Regions from separate parts of the Roseibium sp. 10G30-5 genome, predicted to be linked through region 2. Evidence: riboswitches for the same ligand, from Rfam matches in the RefSeq annotation. Region 2 holds a riboswitch; the other holds the start of a gene.
What was found. Region 2 has a riboswitch for FMN ahead of AC0L7U_RS20100 (6,7-dimethyl-8-ribityllumazine synthase). Riboswitches for the same ligand answer to the same signal wherever they lie in the genome.
Positions count from the first base shown of each region.

Region 1: linked by a shared signal. The riboswitch ahead of AC0L7U_RS03645 (DMT family transporter) and the one ahead of AC0L7U_RS20100 (6,7-dimethyl-8-ribityllumazine synthase) in region 2 are both predicted to bind FMN.

Region 1 is NZ_CM147918.1:708,969-715,004, forward strand. Features, by position in the region: gene lipB (lipoyl(octanoyl) transferase LipB) at 1-415, shown strand, start outside; gene AC0L7U_RS03640 (acylphosphatase) at 455-712, opposite strand; gene AC0L7U_RS03645 (DMT family transporter) at 757-1,626, opposite strand; FMN riboswitch at 1,764-1,934, opposite strand; gene AC0L7U_RS03650 (hypothetical protein) at 2,171-2,578, shown strand; gene folB (dihydroneopterin aldolase) at 2,748-3,167, shown strand; gene AC0L7U_RS03660 (hypothetical protein) at 3,304-3,645, shown strand; partial or broken gene AC0L7U_RS03665 (circularly permuted type 2 ATP-grasp protein) at 3,880-5,305, shown strand; gene AC0L7U_RS03670 (alpha-E domain-containing protein) at 5,309-6,036, shown strand, end outside.
Region 2 is NZ_JBVVUH010000001.1:228,562-234,597, forward strand. Features, by position in the region: gene AC0L7U_RS20080 (RidA family protein) at 1-95, shown strand, start outside; partial or broken gene AC0L7U_RS20085 (IclR family transcriptional regulator) at 105-951, opposite strand; gene AC0L7U_RS20090 (aminotransferase class V-fold PLP-dependent enzyme) at 1,049-2,245, shown strand; gene AC0L7U_RS20095 (ABC transporter ATP-binding protein) at 2,272-4,122, shown strand; FMN riboswitch at 4,269-4,406, shown strand; gene AC0L7U_RS20100 (6,7-dimethyl-8-ribityllumazine synthase) at 4,480-4,926, shown strand; gene AC0L7U_RS20105 (FGGY family carbohydrate kinase) at 4,996-6,036, opposite strand, start outside.

The DNA.
Region 1 (6,036 bases), on a different replicon from region 2:
GCGCGTTGCCTATGTGATGCTCGATCTCAAGCGGCGACAACAGGACATTCGCGCCTTCATCTCAGCACTGGAAGCGTGGATTATCAATTCCCTGTGGGCCTATCATGTGCGCGGCGAGCGGCGCGAAGACCGTGTTGGCGTCTGGGTGCGTCGCCCAGATCGCGGCGCCACGGTTGAGGACAAAATCGCCGCGATCGGCATTCGCCTGCGCAAATGGGTCACATTTCACGGCATCAGCTTCAACGTCGATCCGGATCTGAGCCATTTTGGCGGCATTGTGCCTTGCGGCATTTCCGAACACGGCGTCACCAGCCTTGTCGACTTGGGATTACCCGTGACGATGGAAGACAATGATCTGGTGATGCGGGCAGAGTTTGAGAAGATCTTCGGCAAGACACATTCCGTCGACGTGTAACTCGCATGGCCCATCCAGGAGGCGTCACACCTGTGTATGTCAAACAGTCGCAAGGCGCTGAAATCCTGTGTCTGCCGGCTTGTCGGTTGTCTGCACCACGACATCTGACACACGAGCCAGTCGCGGGCCTTTACGCAACAACTCCAGCATGTCGTCGACAATAGCGGCCGGACCAGAAACAACCAGTTCCACTGTGCCATCCGCACGGTTGCGCACCCAGCCCTGAAGCTGGCGAGCCTCAGCCGCGTCCGCACACCAGTGCCCGATATCCGACCCCCTGTACCCGTCCGTGAACACGCACCTGCACGCACTTCAGATCGCCAGTTTCTGTCATCACGTCGTCATCCCGTGGCCTGTGCTGTCCGTTGCGCGTACCCAACATTTGCCTGCCGCTCACTGTTCATCACATAAAGCGACGCAGCGAGGATCATCAAGCTCCCCGGCCAGAAGGCCAGACTTGGAACATTGGCAAAGGCGATCCAACCACCGATCAGGTTCAACGGCAACTTCAGATGATCGAAAGGCTGGACATAGGCTGCATCAGCCTTTGAATAGGCCAGCGTCAGCAGATAGTTGGCCAGAAAGGTGAAAACACCGGCCACCACAATAATGGCAATAACAGATGCTGCCCACGGCACGACAAAGCCGCCACCGATAGCCACAACGGCGTTGGCAGGCGTCAATAGCAAAAGCAAGTAGGCGGTGATCGTGTCGGCGGGTTCATCCTGCGTCAGCCGTTTGGTCAATAGCGAGGCCGCTCCCCAGAACATCGCGGCCAGCAACGGCAACAGCGCCGCCCAACTGAAGCCCGCAGACCACGGCTGTAGAATGACCATCGCACCGGAAAACCCGAACGCGGTCGCGGCCCAGCGCTGCCAACGGATCGTTTCGCCCAATAACAACCACGCCCCGACAATAACGAAAAACGGCGAGGTCATAATCAAAGCGATGGCCTGCCAGATCGGCACCGACGACAGGCCAGCGCCCCAAAATTGCACACCCGCAACCGCAAACCCGACACGCAGGATATGCAAAACCGGATGACGGGTTTTCAACGACCGCAAACCGCGCCGCAGCACCCAGGGCGCAGAAAACAGAAACGCCAAGCCATATTGCCAGAAGACGACAGATGCTGACGGCAGCCCCAGAGTGCGGGTCGCAGCCTGAAGCGCGACATTCACCACAGAAAAGGCCGCGCCCGAAAGCACCATGAAAACCGCCGCTCGCACGATACGGGATTTGAAGACAGATTGTTCCACGAGCCCAGGACCTTTTGTCAAAGTCAGGGCGGGTCAAAGCACATGCAAAAGACGCCACTGACCAGGTTGTCAGCGCCCCCTCTACACGTGATTGCTCTCTTCCATCCGGACTGTCACCGTCGGCTTCGGACTTAAACCGAATCTGCTGACCTTTGCGACCCGCACCGGAAAATCCGGCAGACTGGTCGTAAAACGCTCGCGGGCTTCAGGAAACTCCTGTTACCGCCGGAGGGGAATTCCACCCCGCCCCGAGAACATTTCAGTATTACTGAAAGATTTCTAGCTGCATGCCACCCGGTGCGCAAGGGTCGTTTTTCAATGGGTTGGTTCAATTTTAAGTATTTAGAACAATCGTATTTTTATGTTCCTCAAATACACTGCACATGAACCGAGGTGGGGCCCTTTGTGATGTTGAAAAAAATTGCCGCGACGATCCTTCTGATGCTCGGCACCATTGTGGCCGCCCACGCCGATAAGGCCTTAGCAAAATGGCACGGTGAAAGGCTTCGAGCGCTATTGGATGGAAAATTCCGACGGCGCACGCTTTACCATCTGGTGCAATCACGATCCGGCAGAACGCGGCACCGTTGTAGCCATGCACCTGCCGGGTTACCCACTCTCGCCGAAAACACACGTCAGTTTTCAAATCGACGACCAGAACATCGGCTTCACGCCGGACAAGCATGGTAACATCCAGACCTCCTGCCCGACCTGCGCTGACAAGTTTGTCATGCTCTGGAATGCCTTGCGCCGAGGATACAGGGTCACTGTTCTGGTGGATGGCCATCTGGTCGAGACTTTCCCCTTGGGCGATGCAAGTCACGTTCTGGGCCGGGCACACGCGCAATGCAGGCCGGACTACTACAAGTCGGCGAATTTCTCCCGCTTCAATATCCACGACTGAACACGGCCGCTCTGGTCATGTGCAAATGAGCTGAGCAAGCCACTGGATTTTTGCGTAACGGAGGCTTAAATCGAGACGCACTCCCGCGCCCGGTATGCCCTGTCTGGTCCATGCAAGCCCCACAGATCTCAGGCCCCGGCGCGCAGACGCGAAGCCGCACCCTGCCAGCATGGGCAAGGTGCCCGGCGGCCAGACGGCCACCCTGCTCAGATCGGACTTTCTCATGGATGCCATTCACCTCAAAGACCTCGCCTTTTTCGCCTATCACGGCGTCCATGCCGAAGAGGCGCAACTCGGTCAGAGATTCATTGTCGATCTGACATGTTGGGCGGATCTGGAAAAGGCCAGTGTCAGTGACAACTATGACGACACCATCTGTTACGCCAGCTTGACACGCGCAATCGAGACGACCGTGACACAGACACGCTTCAATCTGATCGAGCGGCTGGCCGGAGCCATTCTGGAAACCGTCTTTGCCGCAGACGGGCGGATCATGAAAGCTCGAGTCCGGGTCCACAAACCCGGCGCGCCGCTGCCACTGTCCTCTGGCAATGTCAGCGTCGAGCTCACACGCAATCGCCCGCAATAGCAGCCTTCCCGCCGCAAAATTGCCTTTTTGACGAGACGTGACTTTTAGTCAAACAGCCCTACATCAAGGTCAAGGCTCCCTTCACGTCAGGCCCACGGACGGTTCCGAATTTGACGTGATCCAAGAAGATGAGGTCATGCCGATGCCCCCTAGTTCCCGCAAAGCACTGACACGTTCGCGTGTTCTGCCAACCCTCTCGCTGGCTCTCGCCTCGACCCTGTTCATCAGCACGGCCGCCGAAGCGCGACCCGACCTGCGACAGATGGACTGCAAGAAGGCGCAGGCCATGGTCAAACGCGATGGCAGCGTGGTCTTCACAACAGGCCAGTACACCTACTCGCGTTTCGTCGCAAACCAGGGCTACTGCGACCGCGACGAGATCACAGTGATCCACTATGCGAAGACAGGCGACAACCCCAACTGCCCGGTCGCATACAAATGCAAGCAGCCGTTGTTCATGAACAATTGGAACGACTAGACGTTAAGCTGCATTTACCTGTCGGGGACACTTTTCCGGCAGGCGTTTTTCTGCCCACACAAAAACACCCTCCGATTTATCATCCAGTCCGCCAAGGATTGGGACCAGATTCGTTTTTGTAAAAAGACGATTTGCTTAATTGCTAAGCACCAACGCATTCAGAATACGCTTGGTGGTGTTTGGAAAATCTGCAAGTCTTGATTTTTAAGGGCAATAAACCTTACGGGAGGGACAATGGGCGACGCTGCGTCATTCTTCAATGAGATGATGGACCAAGAGGGAAATCCTCGTCCTGCCTACTCGCACCTTGCCGAATGGTTGGAAAACAAGCCACCCAATTTCTTGAAAAAGAAAGGCCGCGAGGCAGAAACCATCTTTCGGCGCCTCGGTATTACCTTTGCCGTCTATGGTGCACAGGACGCAACAGAACGCCTCATCCCTTTCGATCCGATCCCGCGTATCATCTCCGCGTCAGAGTGGCGGAAGCTGTCTGCGGGGATTGAACAGCGTGTGCGTGCACTAAATGCCTTTCTCAATGACATCTATAACCGTCAGGAAATCATCCGCGCAGGTCGTATTCCTGCTGAGCTTATTGTGCAGAACGAAGCATTTTTGCCCGAAATGATCGGTCATCGCCCGGCTCATTCTGTATATGCACATATTATAGGCACCGATCTGGTGCGCGTTTCCGAGAACGAATTCTACGTTCTGGAAGATAACACGCGCACGCCATCGGGGGTGTCTTACATGCTGGAAAACCGCGAGACCATGATGCGCATGTTCCCGGATCTGTTCCACATGCATCAGGTTGCACCGGTCGAGCATTACCCGGACCTGCTGCGTCAGACCCTGGAAAGTGTCACGCCAGACCCGGCCAAATCGGCACAGACCATCGTTGTCATGACGCCGGGCATCTACAATTCGGCCTATTTCGAACATGCGTTTCTGGCTGATTCCATGGGTGTTGAATTGGTCGAGGGACGCGATCTCTTTGTCGAGAACGGCAAGGTGTTCATGCGCACGACCCGCGCGCCCAAACAGGTGGATGTGATCTACCGCCGCATCGACGATGCCTTCCTCGATCCCCTCACCTTCAACCCGGACAGTATGTTGGGTGTTCCGGGCATCTTCGATGCGTATCGCGCTGGCAATGTCACAATCTGCAATGCGCCAAGGTACCGGCATTGCCGACGACAAGGCCATCTATGCCTATGTGCCGGAGATCATCGAGTTCTACACGGGCGAAAAACCGATCCTGAACAACGTCCCCACTTGGCATTGTTCGCGAGAAGACGACCTGAAGTATGTGCTCGACAATCTTGAGGACATCGTCGTCAAGGAAGTTCACGGCTCAGGTGGCTACGGCATGTTGATCGGACCGACAGCCTCCAAACGGCAGATCTCGGATTTCCGCAAAATCCTCAAGGCCAATCCGTCAAACTATATCGCCCAGCCGACGCTGGCCTTGTCTGCCTGTCCAACGCATGTGTCGTCGGGCGTTGCCCCGCGACACGTCGATCTGCGGCCTTTTGTGCTTATCGGCGATCAGGTGCGCATCACACCGGGTGGCCTCACCCGCGTGGCGCTGAAAAAAGGCTCTCTGGTGGTCAATTCAAGCCAGGGCGGCGGCACAAAAGACACCTGGGTTCTGGAGGAGTAAGTCATGCTAGGAAGAACCGCCTCTTCGCTGTTCTGGATGTCCCGGCTGCACGAGCGTGCCCAGAACGCCGTCAAGCTGCTGGAAGTGGATTACCGCACCTCAATGGTGCCTCGCAACGGCAACAATGGCCGCGGACAGTGGAACTTTGCCTTGAAAAGCGCGGGCTGTGAATTCGGCTATCGCGAAAAGAACGAAGACGAGATCAACGCGCGCAGCGTGATCAGCTATATGATTTTCGACAAGGAAAACCCGGCCAGCGTCCGTGTCTGTCTCGAGGGAGCTCGCAACAACGCACGTGCCGTGCGTACCGGCATCACCGCGGAACTATGGGACGCCATCAACACCACCTATATCGAATTCTGTGACGTCAATCCGCTAAGCATCACGCCTGAACGCCTGCCGGACTTCCTGTCCTGGATCAGCCAACGTTCCCATCTTTTCCGCGGCGCGCTGCTCAATACGGTACTGCGCGATGATGGCTACTTCTTCAGCCAACTCGGCAACTTCGTCGAACGTGCCGATAACACGGCTCGAGTCCTTAATACGCAATATTGGGTGTTGTTGCCGGAGTTTGATGTGGCTGGCGGAAAAGGCGGAGCAGAACAGGCACAATGGAGCGCCATCCTGCGCGCCATGTCTGGCTTGCGCAGCTATCGGTTCGCCTATCCCAAGGCCCGATTGACGGCGGGCAACATTGCAGAATTTCTGATCCTCAAAAAGGAAATGCCCCG
Region 2 (6,036 bases):
AAAAGGGCATTCATGCCCGGTCTGCCGTTGGTTTTGGATCGCTGCCCAACAACATCACGGTCGAAATCGAAGCGATCGTGGCGCTGAACGACTAGGAGACGATCTCAGTGGCCGCGCCATCCCATCATACGTTCGATCTTGGCAGCAGAATTGCGCACGTATTCGCCGTAAGGCGTTTCCGGGCCCATGGCTTTCTGCTCAGGCAGAACGATGGAAATCGTGGCAACGCATTCGCCTTGCTGATTGCAGATCGGCGAGGCAATGCAGGCCACCGCATAGTCGGATTCCCTCTGCCTGGATGGACAAACGGTCACGAAAGGCTTCAGCCGCCGCCGTCGACAGGGCTTCGGCGTCGATTACCGCACGGCCGGTCGGCGACGAGCGCGCGCCGCGCTTGAACAGTTCGATGCGGTCTGCATCGGGCATATGGCCGACCAGAAGACGGCCAGACGCGGTCCAGTTCAGCGGTACACGGGTGCCCACGCGCGAGGTCACCTGAAAATGGTTCGGCCCGTCGGCCATCGCCATGACCAGCATGTGGTGTCCATCGCGGCCGCAAACCTGCACGGTTTCCTCCGCTTGACGGCAGAGATCGTGCATTTCATGGGTTGCAACATCCATGAAGTCGATGGAGCGGGCATACGCCAGTCCATAGTGGTAAAGCCGCGGGCCAAGCCACAAGATGCCGTCGTTGGAGCGTGTCAGCATGTTCTTTTCGACCAGATCGTCGATGATCGTATAGACCGTGGACAACGGCGCGCCAATTGCCTTGGCAATGCCATAAGCCCCCTCGGGTTCTCCGGTTTCATACAGATGATCAATGATCTGGAGCACTCGGTCGATGCCGCTGACGCGCGAGCGTTTCGCCTTCTTCGGCGCAACAGTCTCAGCGGAAGGATCCGACGCGATTGCGTCAGCGAGGCCGGTCTCGGCGGTTTGGCTCTTGGTCATCGAAGCTCCATCGGTTTTGAGAAGCTATTACATTATTACGATACATGTGTCGAGTTGTGCTCCGCTCACACCGCGCACAAAATTGGAGAGTAACAAAATGAGTGACGACATCCGCGCCGCGCTCGGCCTTCGCCCCGTGATCAATGTTTCGGGCACCATGACCAGCCTGGGAGCGTCCATTGCCGTTCCGCAGGCGATTGCCGCAACACAGGCGATCATGCCGCAGTTCGTCGAGATGAATGATCTGCAACGCAAGGCCAGCGCCATCATCGCCCGCTTGACCGGCGGTGAGGCCGGCTTCGTGACCGCCTCCTGCTCCGCCGCGATCAGTCTGGCTGTTGCTGGCGCCATGACCGGTCCGAACCTCTATGAGATCGAGCAATTGCCGGATGTGCTGTCCGACAAGAATGAAGTCATCGTGCAGATGGGCCATATCGTCAATTATGGTGCCCCGGTGGATCAGGCGGTCAAATTGACCGGAGCCAAGCTGGTCACCATCGGTCAGTCGACGTCGACGCATCGGTTCCATCTGGAAAATGCCATCACCGACAAGACGGCTGCTGCCGTTTATGTGGTGTCGCATCACGTTGTCGATTATGGCCTGCTGCATCTGAGCGAGTTCGTCGAGATCGCCCATGCGCGCGGCGTACCGGTGATTGTGGATGCTGCCTCGGAATATGACCTGCGCGGCTTCCTGGAAACCGGGGCCGATCTGGTGCTCTATTCCGGTCACAAGTTCCTGGGCGGCCCGACATCGGGCATCGTTGCAGGCCGCAAGGACATGGTGCGCAACACCTACATGCAAAATGCCGGTATCGGGCGTGGCATGAAGGTTGGCAAGGAAAGCGTCTATGGCTGCATGGCCGCGCTGGAAGCTTGGGAAACCCGTGATCATGACGGCATCCGCGAACGCGAAACAAGCTACCTGCGCCTGTGGCAGGATACTCTGACAGGGCGTCCTGGCATCACGCCGGTGCTTGATCCCGACCCGACCAACAACCCGCTCGATCGGCTCAAGGTCTTCGTCAATACGGAAGAAGCCAACATCACTGCATGGGATCTTTCGGCAGCGCTTGCCAAGGGGGACCAGCCGATCATCGTGCGCGACCATGAGGTTGAGCATCACTACTTCTATCTTGATCCGTGCAATCTGCATCCGGGACAGGAAAAGATCGTTGCCGACCGACTGGTCGAAGAACTGGAGAAGGCCCGCAAGTCCAACGAGATCATCGCGAGCCCGATCGAAGACCTCAGCCGCCATCGCTTCGATGGTCTGATGAGCTGGCCGGACTGATAACAAGACGCTTCCAGAGGTATTCCATGTCCACACAGCAAACCATTTCCCCGACCCCGATGACTGCAGCATCTGCGTCACCGGTTCTCTCGGTCGAAAATCTGACGACCTCGTTCCGCACAGATGGCGAATGGAAATCCGTTGTTCGCGACGTTTCCTTTCAGGTCTTCCCCGGCGAAACCATGGCCATCGTGGGAGAAAGTGGCTCTGGCAAGAGTGTCACCTCCTTGTCGATCATGCGCCTTTTGCAAAGGGATACCAGCCGTGTTGAGGGCAAAGTCTACTTGCAGAACCGCGAGTTGCTTGGCCTGTCAGAGGCCGAGATCTGCAAGGTGCGCGGCGCCGATATCTCGATGATATTCCAGGAGCCGATGACGAGCCTCAATCCGCTTTTCACCATCGGCGACCAGATTTCCGAGGCTATCCGCTGTCACTCGGCGATTTCCAAAAAGGATGCGCGGCTGGAATCCATCCGCCTTCTGGAAAAGGTGCGCATTCCGTCAGCCGCTTCGCGGTTCGACGAATACCCGCACCGCTTTTCCGGCGGTATGCGGCAACGGGCAATGATTGCCATGGCGCTGGCCGCCAAGCCCAAGCTGCTCATTGCCGATGAGCCGACCACCGCCCTTGATGTGACAATTCAGGGTCAGATTCTCGATCTGATCAAGATGTTGCAGGAAGAGGAAGGCACATCGGTCCTGTTCATCACGCATGACATGGGTGTGGTGGCGGAAATCGCTGACCGGACCGTTGTGATGTTCCGTGGCGAGCAGATTGAAACCGGAAAGACCTCGGATATTTTCCGCCACAGCACACAGCCGTACACCCGGGCACTCTTGTCTGCTGTTCCGGTTCTGGGCTCCATGACCGGCTCCGAATTGCCGGCCCGGTTCCCGATGATGGACGTCATCACCGGCGAAATGGACAAGCCGCGGGAGATGCCTTCAACGGCTGCGACGGACAGTCGTCCGGTTCTGGAGGTCAAGAACCTGTGCAAGCGGTTCGACATTCATTCCGGTTTGATGTCGAAACTGAGCGGTCGGGTCCATGCGGTCGAAGATGTATCCTTCAACCTTCATGCGGGTGAAACACTGTCATTGGTGGGCGAATCCGGCTGCGGTAAATCCACGACTGGCCGTGCCATCATGCGCCTGATCGAACCCAACAGTGGGTCGGTCACTGTCAACGGCGAAGATGTTCTGGCGTTCAATGGCAAGGCCATGCGCAAGTTGCGCCAGTCGGTGCAGATGATCTTTCAGGATCCGTTCGCCAGCCTCAATCCGCGGATGACCGTGGGGGAGGCGATCGCCGAGCCGTATCTGGAACACAAGCTTGGCACTCGCAAACAGGCACAGGAGATGACGGCCGGCATGCTGGACCGGGTTGGGCTGTCTGCCGATATGGCACGACGGTATCCGCACGAATTTTCTGGCGGCCAGCGGCAGCGGATCTGTATTGCGCGGGCCCTGGCGCTGAAACCCAAGGTGATCATTGCCGATGAAAGTGTGTCGGCGCTGGATGTGTCGATCAAGGCGCAGGTCATCAATCTGATGCTGGACTTGCAGGAAAGCATGGGCATCGCCTTCCTGTTTATCTCGCATGACATGGCCGTGGTCGAGCGCGTCAGTCACCGGGTGGCGGTGATGTATCTGGGTCAGATCGTCGAGATCGGACCGCGCGACAAGGTTTTCAGCGACCCTCAGCATCCTTATACCCGCAAGCTCATGGAAGCGGTGCCTGTGCCCGACCCTGATCGATTGGGCATGAAGCGAAATGCCGATGTGGAAGAGCTGAAAAGCCCGATCCGCGCCGTGGATTTTGTGCAGGACAAGAAGGTTTACCGCGAAGTGGCGCAGGATCACTTCGTCATGACATGATGGCGTCTGCCAAGGTGTGGCGGGCCTTAACGCCTTGGCGCTTTTGATGAAGATAGGGGACGGTGGCGATACCGTCCCTTTTTCATGAACGCATTGTCCACCCTTTAAAAGAGGATTGTCTCTCCCCATTTTTCGGACTAGAAGAGATGTGTTCTCGGGGCGGGGTGAAATTCCCCACCGGCGGTTAAAGCCCGCGAGCGCTCTCCTGCCTTTGTGGCAGGGAGGTCAGCAGATCCGGTGAAATTCCGGGGCCGACGGTATAGTCCGGATGGAAGAGGACCAGCTTCGTTGCACCTTGTGTGCGGCGCGGCTTGTCGTGCTCTGGGACCTTGACTCATTTTTGCTGAAAGGTTCCGAATGTCTACTGAAAACTATTCCAACAAGAAAATCGCCTTCATCAAGGCCCGCTGGCATGCCGACATCGTCGACCGTGCACATGATGGCTTCGTCGAGGCTGCTGCAACCAAGCTGTCCGGCGCACAAGTCGTGACGTTTGACGTGCCGGGCGCATTTGAAATGCCGCTCCTTACCAAGAAGCTTGCAAAGACCGGTGACTATGATGCTGTTGTCGCTGCGGCTTTCGTCGTTGATGGCGGTATCTATCGCCATGACTTTGTCGCCGATGCCGTGGTTTCCGGGCTGATGAGTGTGCAACTTGAAACGGAAGTGCCGGTTTTCTCCGTGTCGCTGACGCCGCATAATTATCAGGAAACTCAGGTGCTGACCGATTTTTATCGCACGCACTTCATCACCAAGGGCAAGGAAGCCGCCGAAGCTGTCCGGCAGATTTTCGCGCTCGGTTGACGTCCTTCAGGGTGACCTGACGACATGAGGGCAGAGCGCGTCCTGCGCCCTGCCCCTTTTTGTGTGGTTTCAATGCGGTGTGGCGAGAAGATTGGCGACGCTTTGACGCCAGCGCTGCGACAGATTGACGGCCGCAGCGTGCTCTTCCTGCGCCGGAAAAAATGCCTTTCCGGTATCTTTTACAAGCGGGGCCGGGTGTCCGAGAGCCTCAAGTCCCATGGCCCAGACGCCGAAGGCCCCCACTTCTGCCTGTGCGCCACAGGTGACGGGCCGGTCCAGAATATCGGCCTGCAATTGCATCAGAAAGCCATTGGCAGATGCCCCGCCATCCGCCAGCAGCCCATCAAGCAGACGGCCGATGTCCTTTTCCATGGCGCGGAACACGTCAGCGATCTGTAAGGCGATGGCGTCAAAGGTAGCCCTTGCGATATGCGCCGGTGTGGTTGCGAGCGTCATGCCGCTGATGGTCCCGGTTGCGTAGTCATCCCAGTACGGTGCGCCCAAACCACTCAGGGCGGGAACGAAGGTGGTGCCTGCCGCATCGGGTACGGTTTGCGCCAGATCGGACAGCGCCTGTGCGTCTTGCAGGCCCAGCATGGTGGCGGCAAAGGCGGCGGCTTGTGCCGAGACAGTGATGTTGCCTTCAAGGGCGTAGGCGGTGCCGCGTGCATCTGTCCAGGCAATGGTGCTCGACAGACCATTGTGTGAAGTGATGCGCTCGGGTGTCAGCGTCATCAGTGAGGACCCGGTGCCATAGGTTGCCTTGACGAGACCGGGCGTGCGCACACCGTGCCCATAAAGCGCTGCGTGACTGTCGCCCATCATGGCGTGGATCGGTACGCCTTCGGGAAGTGCTGTCGTACCAGCCGACGTGTGGCCGAACAAGCTGTCGGAGGGCATTGGCGCAGGCAGGCAGGTTTCAGGCACCTCGAACAGATCGCAAAGCAGATCACTCCACTCAAGTCGGTTGATGTCGAAAAGCTGGGTGCGTGAGGCGTTGGAATGATCTGTCGCAAAAACTTTGCCGCCAGTCAGGCGATTTAACAGCCAGCTATCGATGGTTCCCGCCCGCAGACGTCCCGCATCTGCCAGCGCACGCGCGCCCTCAAT